Regions from separate parts of the Kurthia sp. Dielmo genome, predicted to be linked through region 3. Evidence: riboswitches for the same ligand, from Rfam matches in the RefSeq annotation. Region 3 holds a riboswitch; each other region holds the start of a gene.
The links. Region 3 has a riboswitch for cobalamin ahead of metE (5-methyltetrahydropteroyltriglutamate--homocysteine S-methyltransferase). Riboswitches for the same ligand answer to the same signal wherever they lie in the genome.
Positions count from the first base shown of each region.

Region 1: another riboswitch for cobalamin. It lies ahead of KTHG_RS05340 (CbiX/SirB N-terminal domain-containing protein); the one in region 3 lies ahead of metE (5-methyltetrahydropteroyltriglutamate--homocysteine S-methyltransferase).
Region 2: another riboswitch for cobalamin. It lies ahead of cobT (nicotinate-nucleotide--dimethylbenzimidazole phosphoribosyltransferase); the one in region 3 lies ahead of metE (5-methyltetrahydropteroyltriglutamate--homocysteine S-methyltransferase).

Region 1 covers NZ_HE578957.1:75,229-81,720, forward strand. Annotated here, with positions in the region: gene KTHG_RS05300 (branched-chain amino acid aminotransferase) at 1-234, opposite strand, end outside; gene KTHG_RS05305 (LrgB family protein) at 366-1,058, opposite strand; gene KTHG_RS05310 (CidA/LrgA family protein) at 1,055-1,429, opposite strand; gene KTHG_RS05315 (LysR family transcriptional regulator) at 1,581-2,465, opposite strand; gene KTHG_RS05320 (aldose epimerase family protein) at 2,477-3,493, opposite strand; gene KTHG_RS05330 (hypothetical protein) at 4,058-4,522, shown strand; gene KTHG_RS05335 (hypothetical protein) at 4,608-5,087, shown strand; cobalamin riboswitch at 5,144-5,316, shown strand; gene KTHG_RS05340 (CbiX/SirB N-terminal domain-containing protein) at 5,451-6,492, shown strand, end outside.
Region 2 covers NZ_HE578959.1:392,706-399,197, reverse strand. Annotated here, with positions in the region: gene KTHG_RS21305 (hypothetical protein) at 1-201, shown strand, start outside; partial or broken gene KTHG_RS13075 (MMPL family transporter) at 195-425, shown strand; gene KTHG_RS13070 (response regulator) at 490-1,167, opposite strand; gene KTHG_RS13065 (ATP-binding protein) at 1,167-2,717, opposite strand; gene KTHG_RS13060 (pirin family protein) at 2,830-3,399, shown strand; gene KTHG_RS21300 (hypothetical protein) at 3,457-3,606, shown strand; cobalamin riboswitch at 3,633-3,811, shown strand; gene cobT (nicotinate-nucleotide--dimethylbenzimidazole phosphoribosyltransferase) at 3,902-4,963, shown strand; gene KTHG_RS13050 (SpaA isopeptide-forming pilin-related protein) at 5,279-6,492, shown strand, end outside.
Region 3 covers NZ_HE578959.1:100,186-106,677, reverse strand. Annotated here, with positions in the region: gene KTHG_RS11775 (ATP-binding protein) at 1-2,608, shown strand, start outside; gene KTHG_RS11770 (CheR family methyltransferase) at 2,608-3,435, shown strand; gene KTHG_RS11765 (SpoIIE family protein phosphatase) at 3,574-4,710, opposite strand; cobalamin riboswitch at 4,956-5,133, shown strand; gene metE (5-methyltetrahydropteroyltriglutamate--homocysteine S-methyltransferase) at 5,283-6,492, shown strand, end outside.

The DNA of each region.
Region 1 (6,492 bases), on a different contig from region 3:
ATCTACTGTTATGTATGCTTTTAGTCCTTCAAAAATGGCTTGACCGTAATGGAAGACTTTACTTGCAGGATCTAATGAAATAGGTTCATATGGGATAATGCGACCATCATGCCACCCCTTTGCTGATGAGTAATCAAGCACAAACATATGGTCTGTAAAAAATTTACCGAAACCAAGACTATCTGCTGCGGGTTTTTGCTTTGGTGAAGTTGTAAGTGTTACAGGTACTGACATGTGAAAAAACTCCCTTCAATTAAATATGTCCCTATCGTAACATTATTTCAAATTTTTAGAAAGTTCATAATAATTGTCTATAACAAATAAAAAAGAAGCAGTAGCTTCAAATAAACGACTGCTTCTTTTTATTACGATAATAAAATTTTTGATAAATACGGGAAAAAGGTTTCGGAAAGCACGATACTAACGAGTGCAGCCACAATCATCGCAAGAGATGAAAAGGTTCCTTCTAATTCACCAAATTCAAATGCCTTAGATGTACCACAACCATGGGCGCCCATGCCAAGAAGTAAGCCCTTTGATGCGGCACGTCGGAAGCGGAAGATTCGAATGACGAGTGGTCCGACAATGCTTCCTGTTAAGCCAGTTACAATAACAAAGACAGCGGTCATTGTTGGCTCACCACCGATAAGATTGGAAATATCCATCGCGATAGGTGTTGTAATCGAGCGAGGCACGAGGCTGTTGACCATTTCATTGTTTAAACCTGCTAATAATGCAAAAACAAGTGAAGATATAATCGCAACAGCACAGCCAATGAGTAGACTTGCGAAAATAGCGAGTGCATTTTTCTTTAATAAGTCATAGTTTTTATACATTGGAACAGCGAATGCGACGGTAGCAGGACCTAGTAGCTTAGATAATAAATCCGCTCCGCTATTGTATTGTGCATAGGAAGTATGCGTTGCTAACAAAACGACTACTAAAATAAGCGGACAAATTAGAAGAGGAGAGAGCCATATTTTTTGGTAGTGGGCATAGACCCATTTACTTGCGTAAAAAATTAAAATTGTACCGACTAAACTAGCTGCAATCATCATTTGGCGACATCTCCTTTCGCAAAACGTTCTGCAACGACACCGGTACTTGCCATGACCACAATGGTCCCTAATACAATGACGACAATTAGTTTAATGCCGATGATACCAAAAATTTCATCATATTGAATAACACCAACTGCGGCAGGGACGAAAAATAATAATAATTCGCCAGTTAAAAAACTTGCACCAGCATCCACCCAGGCCAGTTTAATAATATGTGCTTTTAAACAAATAAATAATAATAAGAGACCAATAATACTACCTGGAATCTGGATATGGAGAGCTGCGCTAAGCCATGTGCCAATAAGCAAAAATCCCCAAATGAAAATAATTTGAACGATAATCTGAAGTGCTTTTTGAAGGACTTTCAACAAAATCACGACCTTTATATAATGCGCTAGTTTAAATAAAAAAAGGCGCGTCTAAACGCGCTTTTTTAAATAATATGCTAGCGCTTTGTTAATTCGTTATTCAGTGTATAACAAAAAGCTGCATTCGTAAAATACATAATTATTATCATCATTATTCCAAATTGGAATTCTTTTTCACGTAGTCAAGAAATGCACGCATTGCCTGTGAACGGTAGCGATCTTTTTTTAAAATGAAAGCAATTTCCCATAAAATTGGCTTCTCTAATGGAATCATTTTCACCACATTGGGATTGGTTTTATGCGCAAATGGTTCAGGGAATAAGGCGATACCTAAATTATGTTCAATCATTTGGCTAATAAATTCCCACTGTGAGCTTTCAAAAGCAATCGTTGGTTCAAAGCCAAAATCTTCACATTCTTGAATGATACGGTCATGCAAGGTAAAGTCTTCTGAAAATAGCAGCAAGGGCTCATTTTCTAAATCACGCATTGAAATAGTAGATTTTGTTGCTAATGGGTGGTCATTATGAACAATGACGTACACATCTTTTTTTACAAAAGGAATACAATCATAGTCTTCATCGTGAGCAGGTAGCATCACAAAACCACCATCTAAATCACCAGATAAGACACGTTCTTTGACGATGTTAGCGCCGATTTCATCTAATTGAAATGAAATATCTGGGAAGAGTTGTTGGAAGCCCTTCATGATTTGAGGAAAAAATAAAATACCGATAAGCGGCGGCATGCCTAATGTTAAATGACCCGTTTTTAAATGCTCCATATCTTCTAATGCTAAATGGACTTCATCCACCATTTGAATAATTTGAATAGCGCGCTCAAATACAACATCTCCTGCATCGGTTAATTGAACATGTTTACTCGAACGATCGAGTAATGTTGTGCCGAGTTCAGATTCGAGCTGACGAACCATTTTTGAAATCGTCGGTTGTGTAACATGCAGTTTATGTGCTGCTTTTGTAAAACTTTGTTGTTTTGCGACTTCGGTAAAATAGGTGAGTTGACGAACATCCATAAATAAGCCTCCTAAAGCGTAGTGAAGCGGAAAATTGTTGTGTAGTGATAGCGTTGATTGGCTGCAAGCTCAGCGTCAAAGCGTTTTTTGAAATGAGAATAGGGAGCGAGCTGTGTTTCAAAGCAAATCGCACTTTGTTTTCTAGCTTGTAAATGCTCTGTGAGAATCGCCGTTTCATCAATATTATTACCACTATAAATAACCGCAAATGGATAGCTTGTTTCAACAGTTAAAACGCGTCCAACATGTGGCTCAACCAAGCGGATTTGTGGCTGCTGCGGTAATAAATGAAAGGGATGGTCTAAGCCACCTGCACGTGTAAGCTGCACGTCATCTTTATCGAAAAGGTGAGCGAGCAGTTGTGGCTCGCTAAAGTCGAAGGAAGAATTACGTGTGGCCTTTGCATAGCTTGGAATCGAATCTTCGGCGAGTTCCAAATAATAATCGCTTTTTACTTCTAATAAGTGGTCACCAATTGGTTGAGAAGGATGACCACTTAAATTGAAATAGCTATGATTCGTTAAATTTAAGACTGTTTTTGCATCGCTTAATGCGTCATAGTCAATACGAAGTTCATGCGCTTCGTTAAATGTCATCGTCACATTGACGTCGACATTTCCAGGGAAGCCATCAGAGCCAGCATCTGAGTGTAACGTAAAGACAACAGAAATATCATCAGCGCGCTCAATAATTTCGTAATTCCATAGCAGTGAGCTGAAATTACCATGGAGTAGGTGAGGGCCTTCATTTGCCGGTAGCTGAATTTGTGCCCCATTTATACAAATCTGTGCTTGCTCAATACGCCCTGCATGACGACCGATTGTAGCGCCGAGTGCCATATCATTATTTAAATACTGCTCAATGTTTTCATAACCAAGCACGACATTACCTAATTGGCGCTCTTTATCAGGCACCCATAGCGCAACGATAGCAGCTCCAGCGTTTGTAAGCACAATATTAGCGCCGTCCTTTGCATTGAGTGTAATGGTATGAATATCTTGTGTAACGGCATTGACAACGTAGTTCATTTTAACAGCTCCTCTACAAATTCATTCCTTTTTTTCAGTATACTACAAGACTTCAAGAAAACGAAAAATCGAACATTATTTGAAGCTATAGTAAATTTGGCGAAATTCGGTATAATAAATGCAATCAATGATAGATGGGAATGATTTACATGACGATGACACAACCGGTATTTTTTGTATTTTTGTATTGTATCATGCTCATCATTGTAAGCATTGATGGATTGCTTCAGTATAAACGGTACAAGGCGGTATTATATGGGGAGCAGGTGAAACAGCCCCTCCTTGGGATACTTTACACCTCTTTACGACAACATCACTTTCTCCGTATTGTGGTTGAATTTTGTTTGAAATTTGGTATTTATTTTTATGCCTATTTGCTATATCCCTACAGTTGGATGCTAGCATTATGTGCATTGCTTATAATCGGGCGTCTGTACGTGCTATGGATGCCAATGGAAAAACTACGTACAACGAAATGGGATTTTATTACGCTGTTTGTAGAGCTAATCTTTTTAACATTATTCACGGCTTCATTGCTCGTATATGAAGCATAGGAGGGATACAATGCGTATTATCTGGACGGTGTTTCACGATGATGAACTTATTGAAAAGGGTGAGTTTAATCAGTTTTTTTGGCGAGGTGGTCAATTTGATGTCTTACTAGAAGGCAATCGAAAACTATCGATTGAGTCAAATGTTAATCATGGTATTCTAATAGAGGATATTGCAAAGTCTTTAATAAATGCTTTGCATACAGATGAGCCACAAACCTTTCATACGTATAGTACATCAAAATCCTATGATGTGATTTTTTTAGGGCGCGTCCTGGAGTTTCGTAATTTTGATCCGGATACATTAAAAACGTTAAAGCGTACGATGCTGCCGAAGTTAGCGTTTATCGATGCATTTACGTATGCATTATGTAGCTACTTAAAGCTACTAAAGGAGCGCAATGAAGCCATCGAGCAAAATGAACTTTTTATACGATTAACTGTGCAATTACAAACATTGCAGCAATTAACGATGTAATGATAGCGCAAGTGCGGAGGAAAGCTGTGCTTGCGCTATTTTTTTTCAGCTAGTTCTTTTATAATGAACAATGGAGGGTGATTTTTTGAGTAAATTAGCGTGGTATATTTCATTAGCAATCTCATTATTTGGTGTCTTTGTTGTGCGCTATTATTTTACATTAGCGCCGGATGAGACATTAAAAAATATAAATCCAGCATTTATTCCGCTTGTCTTTGTTATTCCATTTTTACTGATTAGTTTATTCATTAGCTTTGTCATTGGCGCCCGTTATTTTGTGCAAGCGAAGGGACAACAAATTGTAAGCTATATCGTCGTGTTATGCGTTATTTTGGCACTTAGTACATATCTAGAATACACACAAGTACAGGCGGATTTGACTGCCTTTGGTGGTGGTATCGCTGATAAGGGTTCGCTTATTTTTAATTTTCCTATATGGAATAGCTATACAAATGGCTGGTTCGTCAATGAAATGATTTTCTTTAGCCTGCAAGCTATCGCATTTGGCATCGGTTTTTTCAAGCGACATACTATTGAATTAGCACAGCAGGAGGGAGGCGAATAGCCTCTCTTTTTTTATAAAGCTATTTGATTTTTCAAAATTTAATGCTAAAATGAAAGCAATTCAATATGATGAATGGCGCTAATTCTTAGCTTAATAGGGAAATCGGTGAAAAACCGATGCTGTCCCGCAACTGTAACTTGGAGTGCTTTACAAAAACCACTGTGTAAACGGGAAGGTGTAAAGTACGTTGAAGAGAAGCCAGGAGACCTACCATTTAATCTTCGATGATTCACCCTACGAGGATAGGTGCGGAATAAGCAAAGGTTATTTGCGTTTTTTTAGTGCACTTTTTATAGGGGAAAGTGTCTTTTTTTATGCTTTCTATCCTCTGTGTGGGAATCAACAACATGAGGGGGAGTTAGCATGACAACGTGGAATTTAACGAAAATGGAGCGTCATTTAATGATTTGTAACGGAGCTACTTGTATGGGAGCTGGCGCAGAAGATGTCACGCAACAAATTCGTGATGAAATTCGTACACTAAAATTAGATGAGGTTATTCATACGTCACGGACACGCTGTAATGGACGTTGTAAAGATAAATGTGTCGTAATTGATTATCCAAAAGGTACTTGGTATTCTGTGCAGCAGGAGCAAACGGCGCGTAGTATTGTGCAAGGTAATGTAGCGCGTGAGGCGATTATTTATGAAATGGTAAATGGCGAACGCGTGCGTCAAGAAGGGCATATTAAAGGCATTGAAAAATATCGTAAAAAGCGCGCCACAAAAAAGACAGCGGTATTATTTGTTGGGCATGGTAGCAGACTAGAAGCGGGGAATGAAGAAGTGCGTTCATTTATTCGTCAAATGAAGCCAGCGATTGATGCCAATTTATTAGTAGAGACATGCTTTTTAGAATTTGCGAATCCTAATATTGAGGACGGTATTCAAGCGTGTATTGAACAGGGAGCGGTTGAAATCCATGTGATTCCAATTATTTTATTACATGCCGGGCATTCTAAATTACATATCCCAGCAGAAATTGAAGAGGCAAAGGCGCAGTTCCCAGAAATTCGTTTTACGTATGGCCAAACAATCGGTATTCACCAAGCAATTATTGATATTTTAAAGGCTCGTTTAGAAGAAATTCAATTTGATGTGTCGATTCCTCATAAAGATACGGCAATTTTATTGATCGGTCGTGGTAGCAGTGACGAAGATGCTAAAATGGATTTCTATAACATCGCATCGATTTTACAAGCACAGCTGACTGTTTCAACTGTAGAATGTGCTTTTATGGGTGTAACAACACCAACTGTGGAGCAAGGCATGCAAATCTGTCTAGAGCAAGGTGCAAAACAAGTCATTATGTTACCATATTTCTTATTTACAGGCATCTTAATGGAACGAATGGCCTTAATGGCGCAGCAATTTTCTGATACAAATCCAAGCGTTTCAATTGAGT
Region 2 (6,492 bases), 290 kb from region 3:
CTCGTACAAGTGACCATTTTGCAAATGATTAGTTGCACGATATTATTTGCAATTTACGCTATTTTGCATTGGTATTCTGATAGCCTTATAGCGCATCTACGGATTTTTTATTTTGTCATCCAAAGTGTCGTCATTCTGAGCTGTGTGCTTGTAGTACCAATTGCTTCACCCATTATTTTCTTAGGGTTGGCATCTTTATGATGGCAGATGATCCGATGACAAAAATCATTGGTCTAGCATTAACTTTTGGTGTGTTATTTGATGCCTTTATCGGGCGCATGATGATTGTCCCCGCATTGATGCTTCTAATGGGCAAAGCGGCTTGGTATATGCCGAAATGGTTAGATAAAATATTACCAAATGTTGATATTGAAGGCGAAACAATCATGAGCGAAATTGAAAAAGAAAAAGAGCAGAAACATTAATTTCTGCCCTAAAAAAACGTACATCGTAAAAAATGTATGTTTTTTTTATGCGATTTTAAAAAAATTACGTGCGTAACATATATTTTCGCTCAGGGCGCCCGACCGTTCCATAGAGAAGGGCAGTTTCGAGCACTTTTTCAGCAACTAAATGCTCTAAATACCGGCGCGCAGTTGAGCGACTAATACCCATTTTTTCGCTCAGTTCATTGGCAGTCACCTTATCAAGCTGTTTCGCGATAAAAAGTTCTTTTATCGTATCAAGGGTATGTGTGTCGATGCCCTTTGTTGCAGTAGTTGCTTGTTCTTCAACAACTGTATGTAAAAAGAGCAAATCTAATTGTTTTTGTTTGAAATATTCGTTTGTAGCAAACATTTTTTGTTCTTTTTGTAATTGTTGAATCGGCGCTTGTAACCGCTCCTCATTAAAAGGTTTGACAATATAATCATAAACTCCGAGCGCTTTTAGTGCATGAACATGTGTCGCTTCAGCCGCTGCTGTGACCATTACAATGGCGACTTTTGGGTGTCTTTGACGAATATGCATCACAAGTTCGTAGCCCTCAACATCTGGGATATAGAGGTCAAGAAATAGCATATGTGGAACCTGTTTTGAAGCGAGTGCTTCTTTTACTTCCTGTCCATTACGAAAGCTGCCAGTTACTTTACAGCGTTCTAATTGCTCAATATACTCTTGGTGGATATTCGCAATACGAAAATCATCTTCTACAATCCAAATATTCATTATGAATTCCTCCTCAATACTAATAAGAAGCAGGCACCTGATAAATCACCAGCATCTAAGAAAATATCGCCATCTACTGCCTGCATTGCTTGTTTTGATAATGCTAAACCATGACCACGATCATAGCCGTCATTCGTTGAAAAGCCACGTTCAAAAATTTTCGTGGCGAGCTTATCATCGACGCCATCACCACTATCTTGCACTTCCATTAATAATTCATGCTCATATTGTTGGATGCTCACACGTACTTCTTTTAATGAATTCTTTGATTTTAGTACCGCTTCAATCGCATTCTGTATTAAATTTCCAAGCGCCATTGTGACGGCATTAAGTTGTTCATCGGTACAAGGCATGAGCGTATCATCCAGCTCAATCTGTAAGATAATATTTTTTTCCTGCGCTTCAATCATTTTACCGACAAGTAAAGCATTTAAAATCGTGTAGGGCTGTTGATTAGTAAATGAATATTGTTGATGCTTGTTTATTTGGTCTTGTTCTATGAATTCAACGGCTTCTTTGACTTGATGACGCTTTAAAAGACCAAGCAATAAATGCATTTTATTTGAGAATTCATGTGTTTGTGCACGCTGCATTTTGGCTTGCTGTTTGACGTGTTGTAGTTCATTAATAACTTGCTCATATTCATCTTTTTTCCGCAACGTATAAAGCGCACCTTCACGGTCTTTTTTTACATACAGTGGTTTCTTCGATAAAATAACGGTTTCCTCTCCAAGTGCCATTTCTACTGCTTGAAATTCAGATTTTTCGGTTAAGCGTAGAGGAATGATATCACTAATGTCCCGTTCCATTAGAACCTTTTCTTTATTAAAAAAATGATAAGCACTTGGGTTTGCAGAAGTAATAGTATGATTTTTGTTTGTAGTAATGATGCCGTCGCTCGTCGTTTCTAAAATGGTTTGATTGAGCTGATAAAGCCTTGCAATCTGCTTAGGCTCCATATCGAAAAGCTGTTTCTTCATATAAATAGATAATAATATGGCACAGAGTACCCCAATCAAGCCGACTAAAATCGAAATACGTAGCCAATGAAAGAATACGCTATCAATATTTTCTTGGACGGTTGAGGTCATAAAGCCAACAGAAACAATACCAATAATTTCCCCATCTTTTTTGACAGGGACCTTTCCGCGAATTGATTTTCCTAAGGAGCCTACGCGTTCTGTAATAATTGATTCACCTTTTTCAAGCACAGGAGTGTTATCACCGCCAACCATATGAAAGCCAATTTTATCTGGCTCCGTATGAGAATAACGAATGCCGTCCATATTCCCTACAACGACATAAGCAGCACCGATATTTTTCCGAATGCTTTCCGCTATCGGTTGGATGGCTTTACTCGGATCTTTATCATCAAATGCGTCAATAATATCATCCGTATCTGCTACGAGATGAGCTGCTTGGAGTGCTTGCTTCGCAATTTGTTTATTTGTCGTTTCTTCGATATGATGTTCAAGTAAGACAAGGAAAATGCCACAAATAAGGAAAATGATTGTACTGAAGTAAAGAATCATTTTTGTTTGAAATTTCATATAAATCACCACGCAATCGCCTTCGTTCCTTCTATTATAAGCGGTTTTGGTCATTTAGCGAAGGGTATAGAATTACAGAAAAAAGATTTTTATGCATTATAGGAGGAATTAGATGAAAATTTTTAGAAGTAGTGAATCATATGATAAAGTAGGGCAACGTATTGAGTTTCGTTCACAGTGGCCAGGGATTGCTGAGGGGGATAAAGAGCAAGAAGATTATGCTTTTGGCCCATTACAATCTTTTGATCATGCCATTATTCGAAAAGGAACATTAATTAAAATGCATGAGCATAAAAATGATGAGATTGTTAGCTATCTTGTAAAGGGTGAATTTGTCCATGAAGATTCGCATGGCTCATATGAAACAATTCGTGAAAATCGCTATATGTTAATGAGTGCGGGAGAAAGCTTCTTCCATCAAGAAGGTACGCCACATATGGACGCGGAAATGCTACAAATTTTTGTGCGTCCGCGTGAAGTTGATTTGCCACCAGAAGTTCATTTTGCACAATATGAGCCACAACAAGGCTTTCGTTTAATTGCAGCTCCTAGCGATGCACCATTATTGATTCGCCAAAATGTCCATATTTATGACCTTCATGGTAAGGCTGGTGAAAGCTATGCGTTTCCAGCATATGAAGATTATGCAACGTGTATTTATGTGTTTGCTGGAGCAATTTGAGTAAATGCAGAAATATTAACGAAACGTGATGGTGCTACCGGAAATGATTTAACAGAATTGACGTTTACAGAAGATGGGCTAGTGCTGGCATTTTTAGTTGATTTAGAGGCATCTATGACGAAAGAAGGGCCGTTTAGTGGACGTAATCGACCAACTGATAAAATTGTGAGTCGTATGTGGTCAGATGTGAAAAAGGATGTTGACTGATTATTCAAAATACGATAGAGTGAAGGTAACTACATAAAGCATTAGGTGCTCTAGTAATAGAGAGAATAGGGAATAAAGTGCAAAACTTTAGCGGTCCCGCCACTGTAACAGCGAATGGTCGTAAAGGATGCCACTGATTTTTTCGGGAAGGCTTACGACTATCTTGACCTGAAGCCAGGAGACCTGCCTAACGCTGTATACGTACGTATAGACGATGGAAAAGTCTGTAGTTTATTTGTAATGCAAATAAACTACAGGCTTTTTGTTTTGTGTAGACAACGAGGAGGAAGAACAGATGTCATTATTACAACAAACAATTGAACAAATTACCGCAACAACAAAGGCGAATTACGATAAAGCGGAGAACTATATCGATTCGCTTGCAAAACCACCAAAAAGTTTAGGAAAGCTAGAGCGTATTGCGGCAAAACTAGCGGCAATCCACGATGGAGAATTCCCAACAATTCATAAAAAAGCGGTTATTGTCTGTGCAGGAGATCATGGAGTATGCGATGAGGGTGTTACAACCAATCCGCAATCTGTAACGGTTTTTCAAACATTAGGCTTTCCTAAAGGGACAACAGGGGTATGTGCTCTTGCAAAATCGGTAGGGGCAGAAGTTGTGGCGGTAGATGTTGGTGTGCTAGAAGATTTACCAGCAGATTCAGGTGTGATCTTGAAAAAAGTTAAATATGGTACAGATAATATGGCGAAGGGCCCTGCGATGAGTCGAGATGAAGCCATTCGTTCGATAGAAGTTGGAATTGAAGTAGCAACACAGCAAATTAAGAATGGGGTAAACTTGTTAGCAACTGGGGAAATGGGTATTGGTAACACGACACCAAGTGCAGCAATTTTATCCGTGTTAGAGGATTGTGACCCGCTTGAAGTAACAGGTTTTGGTGCAGGTGTTGGAGAAGGTGGTATCGCTTATAAAGCGGAAGTTATTCGCAAAGCAATTGCACTAAATCAACCTAATCGTGACGATATTATTGATGTGTTGGCCAAAGTAGGCGGTCTTGAAATTAGTGCAATGGCAGGAGTTACCCTAGCTGCAGCGGCAAATCGAGTACCACTTGTCGTGGATGGCTATATTTCAACCGTAGCTGCATTAATCGCAGCGGAACTAAATCCACATGTACAAGACTATGTGTTAGCATCACATGCCTCTGAAGAACCGGGGGCTAAAATTGCAGCAGCGCGTCTCGATATTGAACCAATGTTACATATGAATATGCGCTTAGGTGAAGGATCCGGTGCTGTTTTAGCATTCCCAATTATTGAAGCGGCATTATCTATGGCGACAACTATGGTTACATTAGAGCAAGCTGCATCAATTATTCAACCAAAGGTCTAGAGTTTGAGTGAAAAGTCTCGTTTTATACGAGGCTTTTTTTATTACCTTAATTCCTAATGTACGAACAAGTTATGGGTTTCTTTTTTCATTCTATTATTTTTAGAATTTTCTGACTTATTACATAATTGAGCTAATTTAACTAAGTTTTTGAACTCAAATTTTATTTTTTACGTTTCGTTATAAAAATAAGAGGAAAATATGACTATACGAGAAAAGCTTTTTTGTATTAAATGAAATTAAATAAACCTTTTTTCGTGGTAGAAAGCTTATTTTTATGTTTTTTGATGAATTTAATAATAGAAAGGAGAAAGGCTGATGAGGAAACCGCTAGTAGAAAGATTTTTGATTGCGCTTGCAGCGACGTTTGTATTTGTGTCTCCAACGATGAATTCAATTGCTGTAACAGAAGGTACGACAACAGACAGTGGACAGTCTAAGGTTACAAATCAAGATTCTAGCGAGCAACCAAAAGTTTCAGAAGACAAGGGTCAAACAAAAGAGCAACCTACAACACAAACACCCGATTCAAAGGGAACAACCAGTTCATCAGATGATGCTACACAGCAACCTGCAGCACAAACACCACCTGCATCGAATGATTCGTCAACGAAAGACAATAGTCAAAAGGGTAATCCTGAGCAACCAAGAGCACCAACACCAGAAAAAGAGGATAATAAAGGAGATAAAGGTAAAGATAATCAAGGAACGAAGCCTCAGACAACAAAGTCAAATTTAGCCATTACGAAATATGACAAAGATACAGGGGCAAAATTAGCCGGAGCTGTCTTTACTGTAAAGGCTCAAGATGGTAGTTCAAATGTGACAGTAACAACGAATAATTCTGGTTTTGTAAATGTAAATAGTTTAATTGTTGGCAAAACGTATACCATTACAGAAATTAAAGCACCAATAGGTTATAAGGCTTTGAATACATCAAAGGTTCATACGGTGCATCAAAGTCATAATACACTTGCTTTCTATAATGAAAAAGAAAAGCCAGTTGAGCAATTTACAACATTAACAATTGCTAAAAAAGCATCAGATACACAAAAACCATTAGCAGGTGCTAAATTTAGCGTGAAAGAACAAGATGGTAGTGGTACGGCTAAATCTGTGACAACAAATGCGAACGGAATAGCTACTGTAACAGGTTTAGTTGTTGGTAAAAAATATACAGTAGAAGAAACACACCCGCCACAGGGCTATACAGTTAGTGAGGGTGCAAAAGTAATTACAGCCGGTACAGAAAAATACGTACAGTTCTTTAATAGTCCTAAGACGCCAATACCAACGAAAAAAGGTTCAGTAACAATTTATAAAAAAGATAGTGACACAGGCAAGCTATTAGAAGGTGCAACATTTGCATTAAAGCAAAATGGTCATAAAATTCTAAGCAAAACAACAGATGCGAATGGGGCCGTAACATTTAGCGGGCTTGATACAACAGGCTCTTATACGGTAGAAGAAACAAACCCACCAGTAGGTTATCAGCCGGCAACTGGTGAGCAGAAGGTGACATTTGGCGCGCA
Region 3 (6,492 bases):
CAATAAATTAATGACAAGCACTGCAAAAGTACAAACGCTTCTTAGCACTTTAGAAAATCACACATTAAATATGAACCGATCTCAGCGTGGTTACATCGTGACAGGTAAGGATCCTTATTTAGATCCTTATCGTGAAGCAAAAGCCAAGTGGGAAGATGATTGGAATGAATTAAATGTATTAATGGAGGGGCGTCCAGACCAGCAAGAATCTCTAGACTCTGTTAAAACACATATCACACGTTGGATTGAAACAGCGGGTGAGCCTTCTATTAATTTAAAACGAAACAATGATGAAGCTGGTATTAAAAAATTTTACCACGAAGAAGTAGGGCGTTCTGAAATCCAGACAATTATGGCGACACTTGGAAAAATTCGTAGTGATGAAGCTTCTCACCTAGCATCTGAAGCGAAAAAACTGGATAACGTAAACAATAAAATTGTCTTTACGCTTGGTTTATTCTTATTTATAGCTGCTATTGTTGCGATTTTCTTCTCATCATTTATTTCTAAATCGATTGCAAATACAATCACCGGTACAACCGCTGCTATTCGTCACATTGCACAAGAAAAAGGAACATTTACTTCACGTATTCCAATCATAACAAAAGATGAAGTACGTGACCTAGCGGTTGCTACGAATGATTTATTAGATGACTTAGAAAACCGCGAATGGGTGCGAAGCAATGCCACACAAGTCGTGAAAAATTATCAAGGCATTGATGCTATCAAACAATTAACTTCTATTTTCTTATCGCAAGTCGCTCGTATTACGCGTGCTAGTTATGGTTCGCTTTACGTACGCAATGATAAAGAAGAAAAAATATTTGAGCAGCAGGCCTCTTTTGCAAATTCTTATACAAAAATTGGCCGTGAAACCATTGCTTTAGGCGAAGGTCTTGCAGGTCAAGCTGCACTTGAGCGTCGTGTCATTCACTTAACGGATACGACAGGCTATCAAATGATTTCAACGAGTCTTGGTGATATGCCGCCAAAAGAAGTAATCATTCTTCCTATTACATTTGAAGAAAAAACGATTGCAATTTTAGAACTTGCCACTGTTAATGCCTTTGAGAAGTTAGATCGTATTTTCCTAAAAGAAGTCGTAAGTTCACTTGGTTTAACGATTAACAGCGTCTTAACTCGTATGGAAGTCGTTCAATTATTAAATGAATCTCGTGCCATGAGTGAGGAACTACAAGCACAGACTGAAGAATTGCAAACACAATCGGAAGAACTGCAAACACAATCAGAGGAACTACAAGCACAGACCGAAGAATTAACAAATATTAATGAACAGCTTGAAGAGCGTACGCGTGAAGCAGAAGAAAAGACAGCAGAGCTTGAAATTACAAAATCTGATTTAGAACGAAATGCCGAAGAGCTTATTCAAAGTTCTAAATACAAATCTGAATTCCTTGCAAATATGTCACATGAACTGCGAACACCGCTTAACAGTATTTTAATTTTATCTGAAATGCTAGCAGAGAATGCAAAAGCGGAAAATCAAGAAGAAGATGAAGAATTTGCACGTGTGATTAATTCTTCTGGTAAAGATCTCTTAAACTTAATTAATGATATTTTAGATTTATCAAAAATTGAGGCTGGTAAATTAGAAATGATTTATGAAGAAGTCAATATCAATGAATTGCCGCTTTATTTAAAACAATCCTTTACACATTTTAGTAACGACAAAGATGTTGTCTTTAACGTTGTAAAAGAGGATGATGTCGCAGATGTTATTCATACAGACCATAAACGCTTCCAGCAAATTTTGAAAAACTTATTATCAAATGCCTTTAAATTTACAGAACATGGCTCTGTGAATGTCCATCTCTACAATCCTTCACTTACGAAGGAACAGCAAAGAATTTCTGAACAGTGGTTAGCTATTTCTGTCACAGATACAGGTATCGGTATTCCAAAAGAAAAACATGAGCTTATATTTGAATCCTTCCAACAAGCAGACGGAGCAACTGTTCGTAAATATGGCGGTACAGGTCTTGGTCTATCCATTTGTAAAGAATTTGCGCAACTACTTGGTGGTACTATTACACTCGATAGTACGGAGGGTGAGGGTAGTACATTTACACTTTATATTCCTAGCTTACCAACGGGCTTACCGAATAATGTCGAGATGCCAGCAGAATCAATCTTTGAAGTACCATCAGTAGAAGAAACACCTGATGCGACTCAAACTGACATGCCAGCTATTGTAGAAGAGAATTTCTTTAAAAACAAGCGCGTGTTGATTGTTGATGATGATGAACGCAATATTTTTGCACTCGAAAAAACATTACAACAACATGGCATGATTGTAGATAGTGTACGTAATGGTCGTGAATGTTTAAACTTTATTGAGAAGGACCGTCATGTCGATGTAATTTTAATGGACATTATGATGCCTGAACTAGATGGTTATGATACGATGCAAATTTTACGCGAAGATATGAATATCGAGCTACCGATTATTGCATTAACAGCGAAAGCAATGAAATCAGACCGCGAGAAATGCATTGCTGCAGGTGCAACCGATTATATTAGTAAGCCACTAAACTTAGAGCAACTTTTCTCTGTTTTACGTGTTTGGTTAACTACTGAGGTGATGTAATGGAAACAACGGCAACAGAAGAATTAGAGGTAGCACTTTTATTAGAAGCGATTTATCAATTAACTTCTTATGATTTTAGAGAGTACAATCGCTCCTCTATTACACGTCGAGTGCATAATCGTCTAGCACTCGAGCATTTACCAAACATCTCTCGTTTAACGGAAAAAGTAATCTATGATGAGAAAATACGCAAAGAATTATTAAATGACTTCTCGATTAATGTCACGGAAATGTTTCGTGACCCTAGCTTTTTCAGAGCATTACGCGAAGACATTTTACCGCGTTTTAAAAAATTAGATGACATTCGTATTTGGCATGCCGGCTGCGCTACGGGAGAAGAAGTTTTTTCCGTCGCCATTTTACTTACAGAGCTTGGGTTGATTGATAAAGCTACTCTCTACGCAACCGATATGAATGAGGACGTACTTGAGCGTGCGCAGGCGGCTCGGTTCCCCATTCAAAAAATGCAAAACTATACGAAAAATTATATGCTTGCGGGTGGTAGCCAAGCTTTCTCTGAATATTATTATACGGACAGTCATTTTGCGTATATAAAACCGGAGCTTCTTGAATCAATTAGTTTTGCACAGCATAACTTAGTGACAGATCAATCATTTAATGAATTTCACTTAATTATTTGTCGTAACGTATTGATTTATTTTTCACCACCACTTCAAAATAAAGTATATAAGCTTTTCCACGATAGTCTATCACGTGGTGGCTTCCTTTGCCTCGGTGCAAAAGAATCGCTCCGCTTCTCAGATATTATGCCTAAATTTGAAGAAACGATTACGAATGAAAAAATTTATCAAAAAATCTATGACTAAAAAAGAGGCTGGGACAAAACACGTCATGTTCCTTTTTTAGCGTTCACAACGAAAAACCGGAACCGCGCCACAGCGCGATTCCGGTTTTTCTTATGCTCATAGAAGCGGCTTTTCTGACACATATGTCAAAGCCTCTTTTTAATTTGCCTGGATCACAAGCATACACATATCATCTGGTTGATTCTCTTGCTGTTCACGCGGAATAACATAATCAAGTAATGGTTTATCAAGTGATAATGTTTGTGCAGCAAGCTTATCCATACGTCGCTCCGCTTCAAATTCATCTGGATGCATCGCCTCTAGCACACCATCTGTAAACAGAATAATTTGCGCCGAGCTTTCGTATGAAATCGTTTGTGATTTCACATCAATATCATCGAAAAAGCCAATTGCACAGGAATTGTTGTTCAAATGTACAAGTTCTTCTTCATTCAGCCACACATAGCCATGCGGATGCCCTGCATTGACATACTCAATCGTTTTTTCCTTCGTATTAATTAGCATATAAACACCTGTAAAGTAGTATGGAATTTTTTCTTTATCTGTATGTAATAAGGACATATAGCGATTTAATTCGATCATCACTTCAGCCGGCTTTACACGTTTTTTCACACTATCACGTAGCGCAGATGAAATAAACATACAAACGAGGGAAGCCGAAATACCATGCCCCATCATGTCAAATAACATTACGGCATAGCGATCCTCATCTATTTGTTCCCAGTAATACATGTCCCCAGCTAAATTAAATGACGGTTTATACGCCACTTGTACAGCAAGCTTGTCATCAGTAAAAGGTTCACTTAATAAACTGCGCTGCACATGTGCTGCTAAATTTAATTCATTTTCAATCTTTTCATCATGAATCATATGCCAATCCAGCTCTTGTTTTAAACGGAGCGCCACATCCATGCGCGCTAGTAATTCAGTTTTGTTAATTGGTTTTGTAATATAATCATTACCACCAGCGCCAAGTGCTTCTGATAATTTTTTCTTATCATCAAGTGCAGTTGTAAATAAAATTTGAATATTTTTATAACGCTCATCACGACGAATCGTCCGACACGCTTCGATACCATCAATCTCTGGCATCATAATGTCTAGTAAAATTAGATCCACTGAATCGGGCTTATACTTTAGTTCATCAATTTTCAAATAATCATACAGTGCCTGAGCCGATGTCAGAGATACACAATTATCGTACCCAGCACTTTTTAAAATTTTCTCCATGACAAATAGATTTACCTTGTTGTCATCCACTAGTAGAATCGTCATTGTATCCCTCCTAATTTCTTCTATAAGTATTTAAAAACAGCCCATTATCTGGCGTTATACTATATACCTAAGTTTTTCGCACACTACGTTTTATGTATAAATTATTGGGTGTAGCGATGTTTTCTTACAGTATAACATCAAATAATTCATCTCGTATTGTTTTAGATGGTTTTAAGTAAAATTCTGCTCATTTTCAAAATATATTTTATTTTCTGAAAAATATATGCTATAGTATTGTTCAATTACATAACGTGTTACAAACCGGTGCATGTGAGAACATGCTTAAAAGGGAAGTATGGTGTGAATCCATCGCTGTCCCGCAACTGTAATTCGGAGTGCTTAAAAATTCGCCACTGTGTAAATGGGAAGGCTTTAAGCATGTTGATGATAAGTCAGGAGACCTGCCTGTTTTGAGTACACACCAAAGGCTCACGTGGAGATGGGCGGTGTTCTGTGCGATGGTCGGTCAAAAGGAGTCGACTTTTTTAATAATGCATAGATTCTTCCGCTATTTCTTAATTGAAATAGCTTTTTTATTTGGAGTTATGTAATACACCAAAGGAGGAATATACATGATTACAACAACAATTGGTTACCCGTATATCGGAGAAAACCGTGAATGGAAACGTCTCGTAGAAAAATTTTGGAAACAAGCGATTAGCGAAGATACATTACAAGCAGAGTGGAAAAAATTACGCATTACCCATTTAAAAAAGCAACAAAAACTCGGCCTAACGCAAGTAACATCTGGTGATTTTACGATGTATGACCGTATGCTCGATCTTGCATTTCTTTTTAACTTAATCCCATCTCGTTATCGCTCACTAGAAGATGAACCTTCTCTTACTACATATTATGCGATGGCTCGCGGTACGACTGACACGGTCGCTTGCGAAATGACAAAATGGTTCAATACTAATTATCACTACATCGTTCCCGAATACGAGGGCGCGACACTGAAATTAAATCATAATCATTATGTAGATTGGTTCTTAGAGGCAAAAGAAGCGGTTGATATTGACGTGAAACCAACACTAATCGGGCCAATGACCTTCTCTAAATTAACGAAAGGCTATCGTGATAAAGAACTTGCCCACTATTTATTGGAGCTACTGCCTCTTTACGCACAGGTTTTACAGCAACTTGTAGATGTTGGAGCAGAGTGGATTCAATTAGAGGAGCCGATTTTGACTACTGCCCTATCAGAGGAAGATTGTCGCTTAGCAGAAGTTATTTATACACAACTTGTCGAGGCTGTGCCACAAGCAAAAGTGATGCTGACAACCTATTTCGAAGCGTTAACAGATTTTGAACGCATCACGAATTTACCAGTGGCTGGTGTCGGATTAGATTTAATCCATGGCAAAAAAGAAAATTTAGCCGCGCTTCGTCAGCATGGCTTCCCAGCACAAAAAACATTAGCACTTGGCGTGGTTAATGGTCGTGATATTTGGGCAAGTAATTTACAGGAAGTTGCACAAGATGTACAAGCCGTTCAAACACTTGTATCGCCACAAGCTATTTGGCTGCAACCCTCTTGTAGCTTGCAGCACTGCCCGGTGACCGTTGCGAATGAAACAACGCTCTTCGATACACTAAAAGATGCACTCGCATTCAGTGATGAAAAATTAGGTGAACTTGTCGAAGTAAGTGGCTATATCGAAAGTGGTGAGTGGCCAACACCAACGGCGGTATCTGCTAGCATGAAGCGCATTGAAGCATTAAAAAATCATGCAAGTCGTCAAAATGAAAGCGTGTCTACAGCACTTGCTAAGTTAGAAG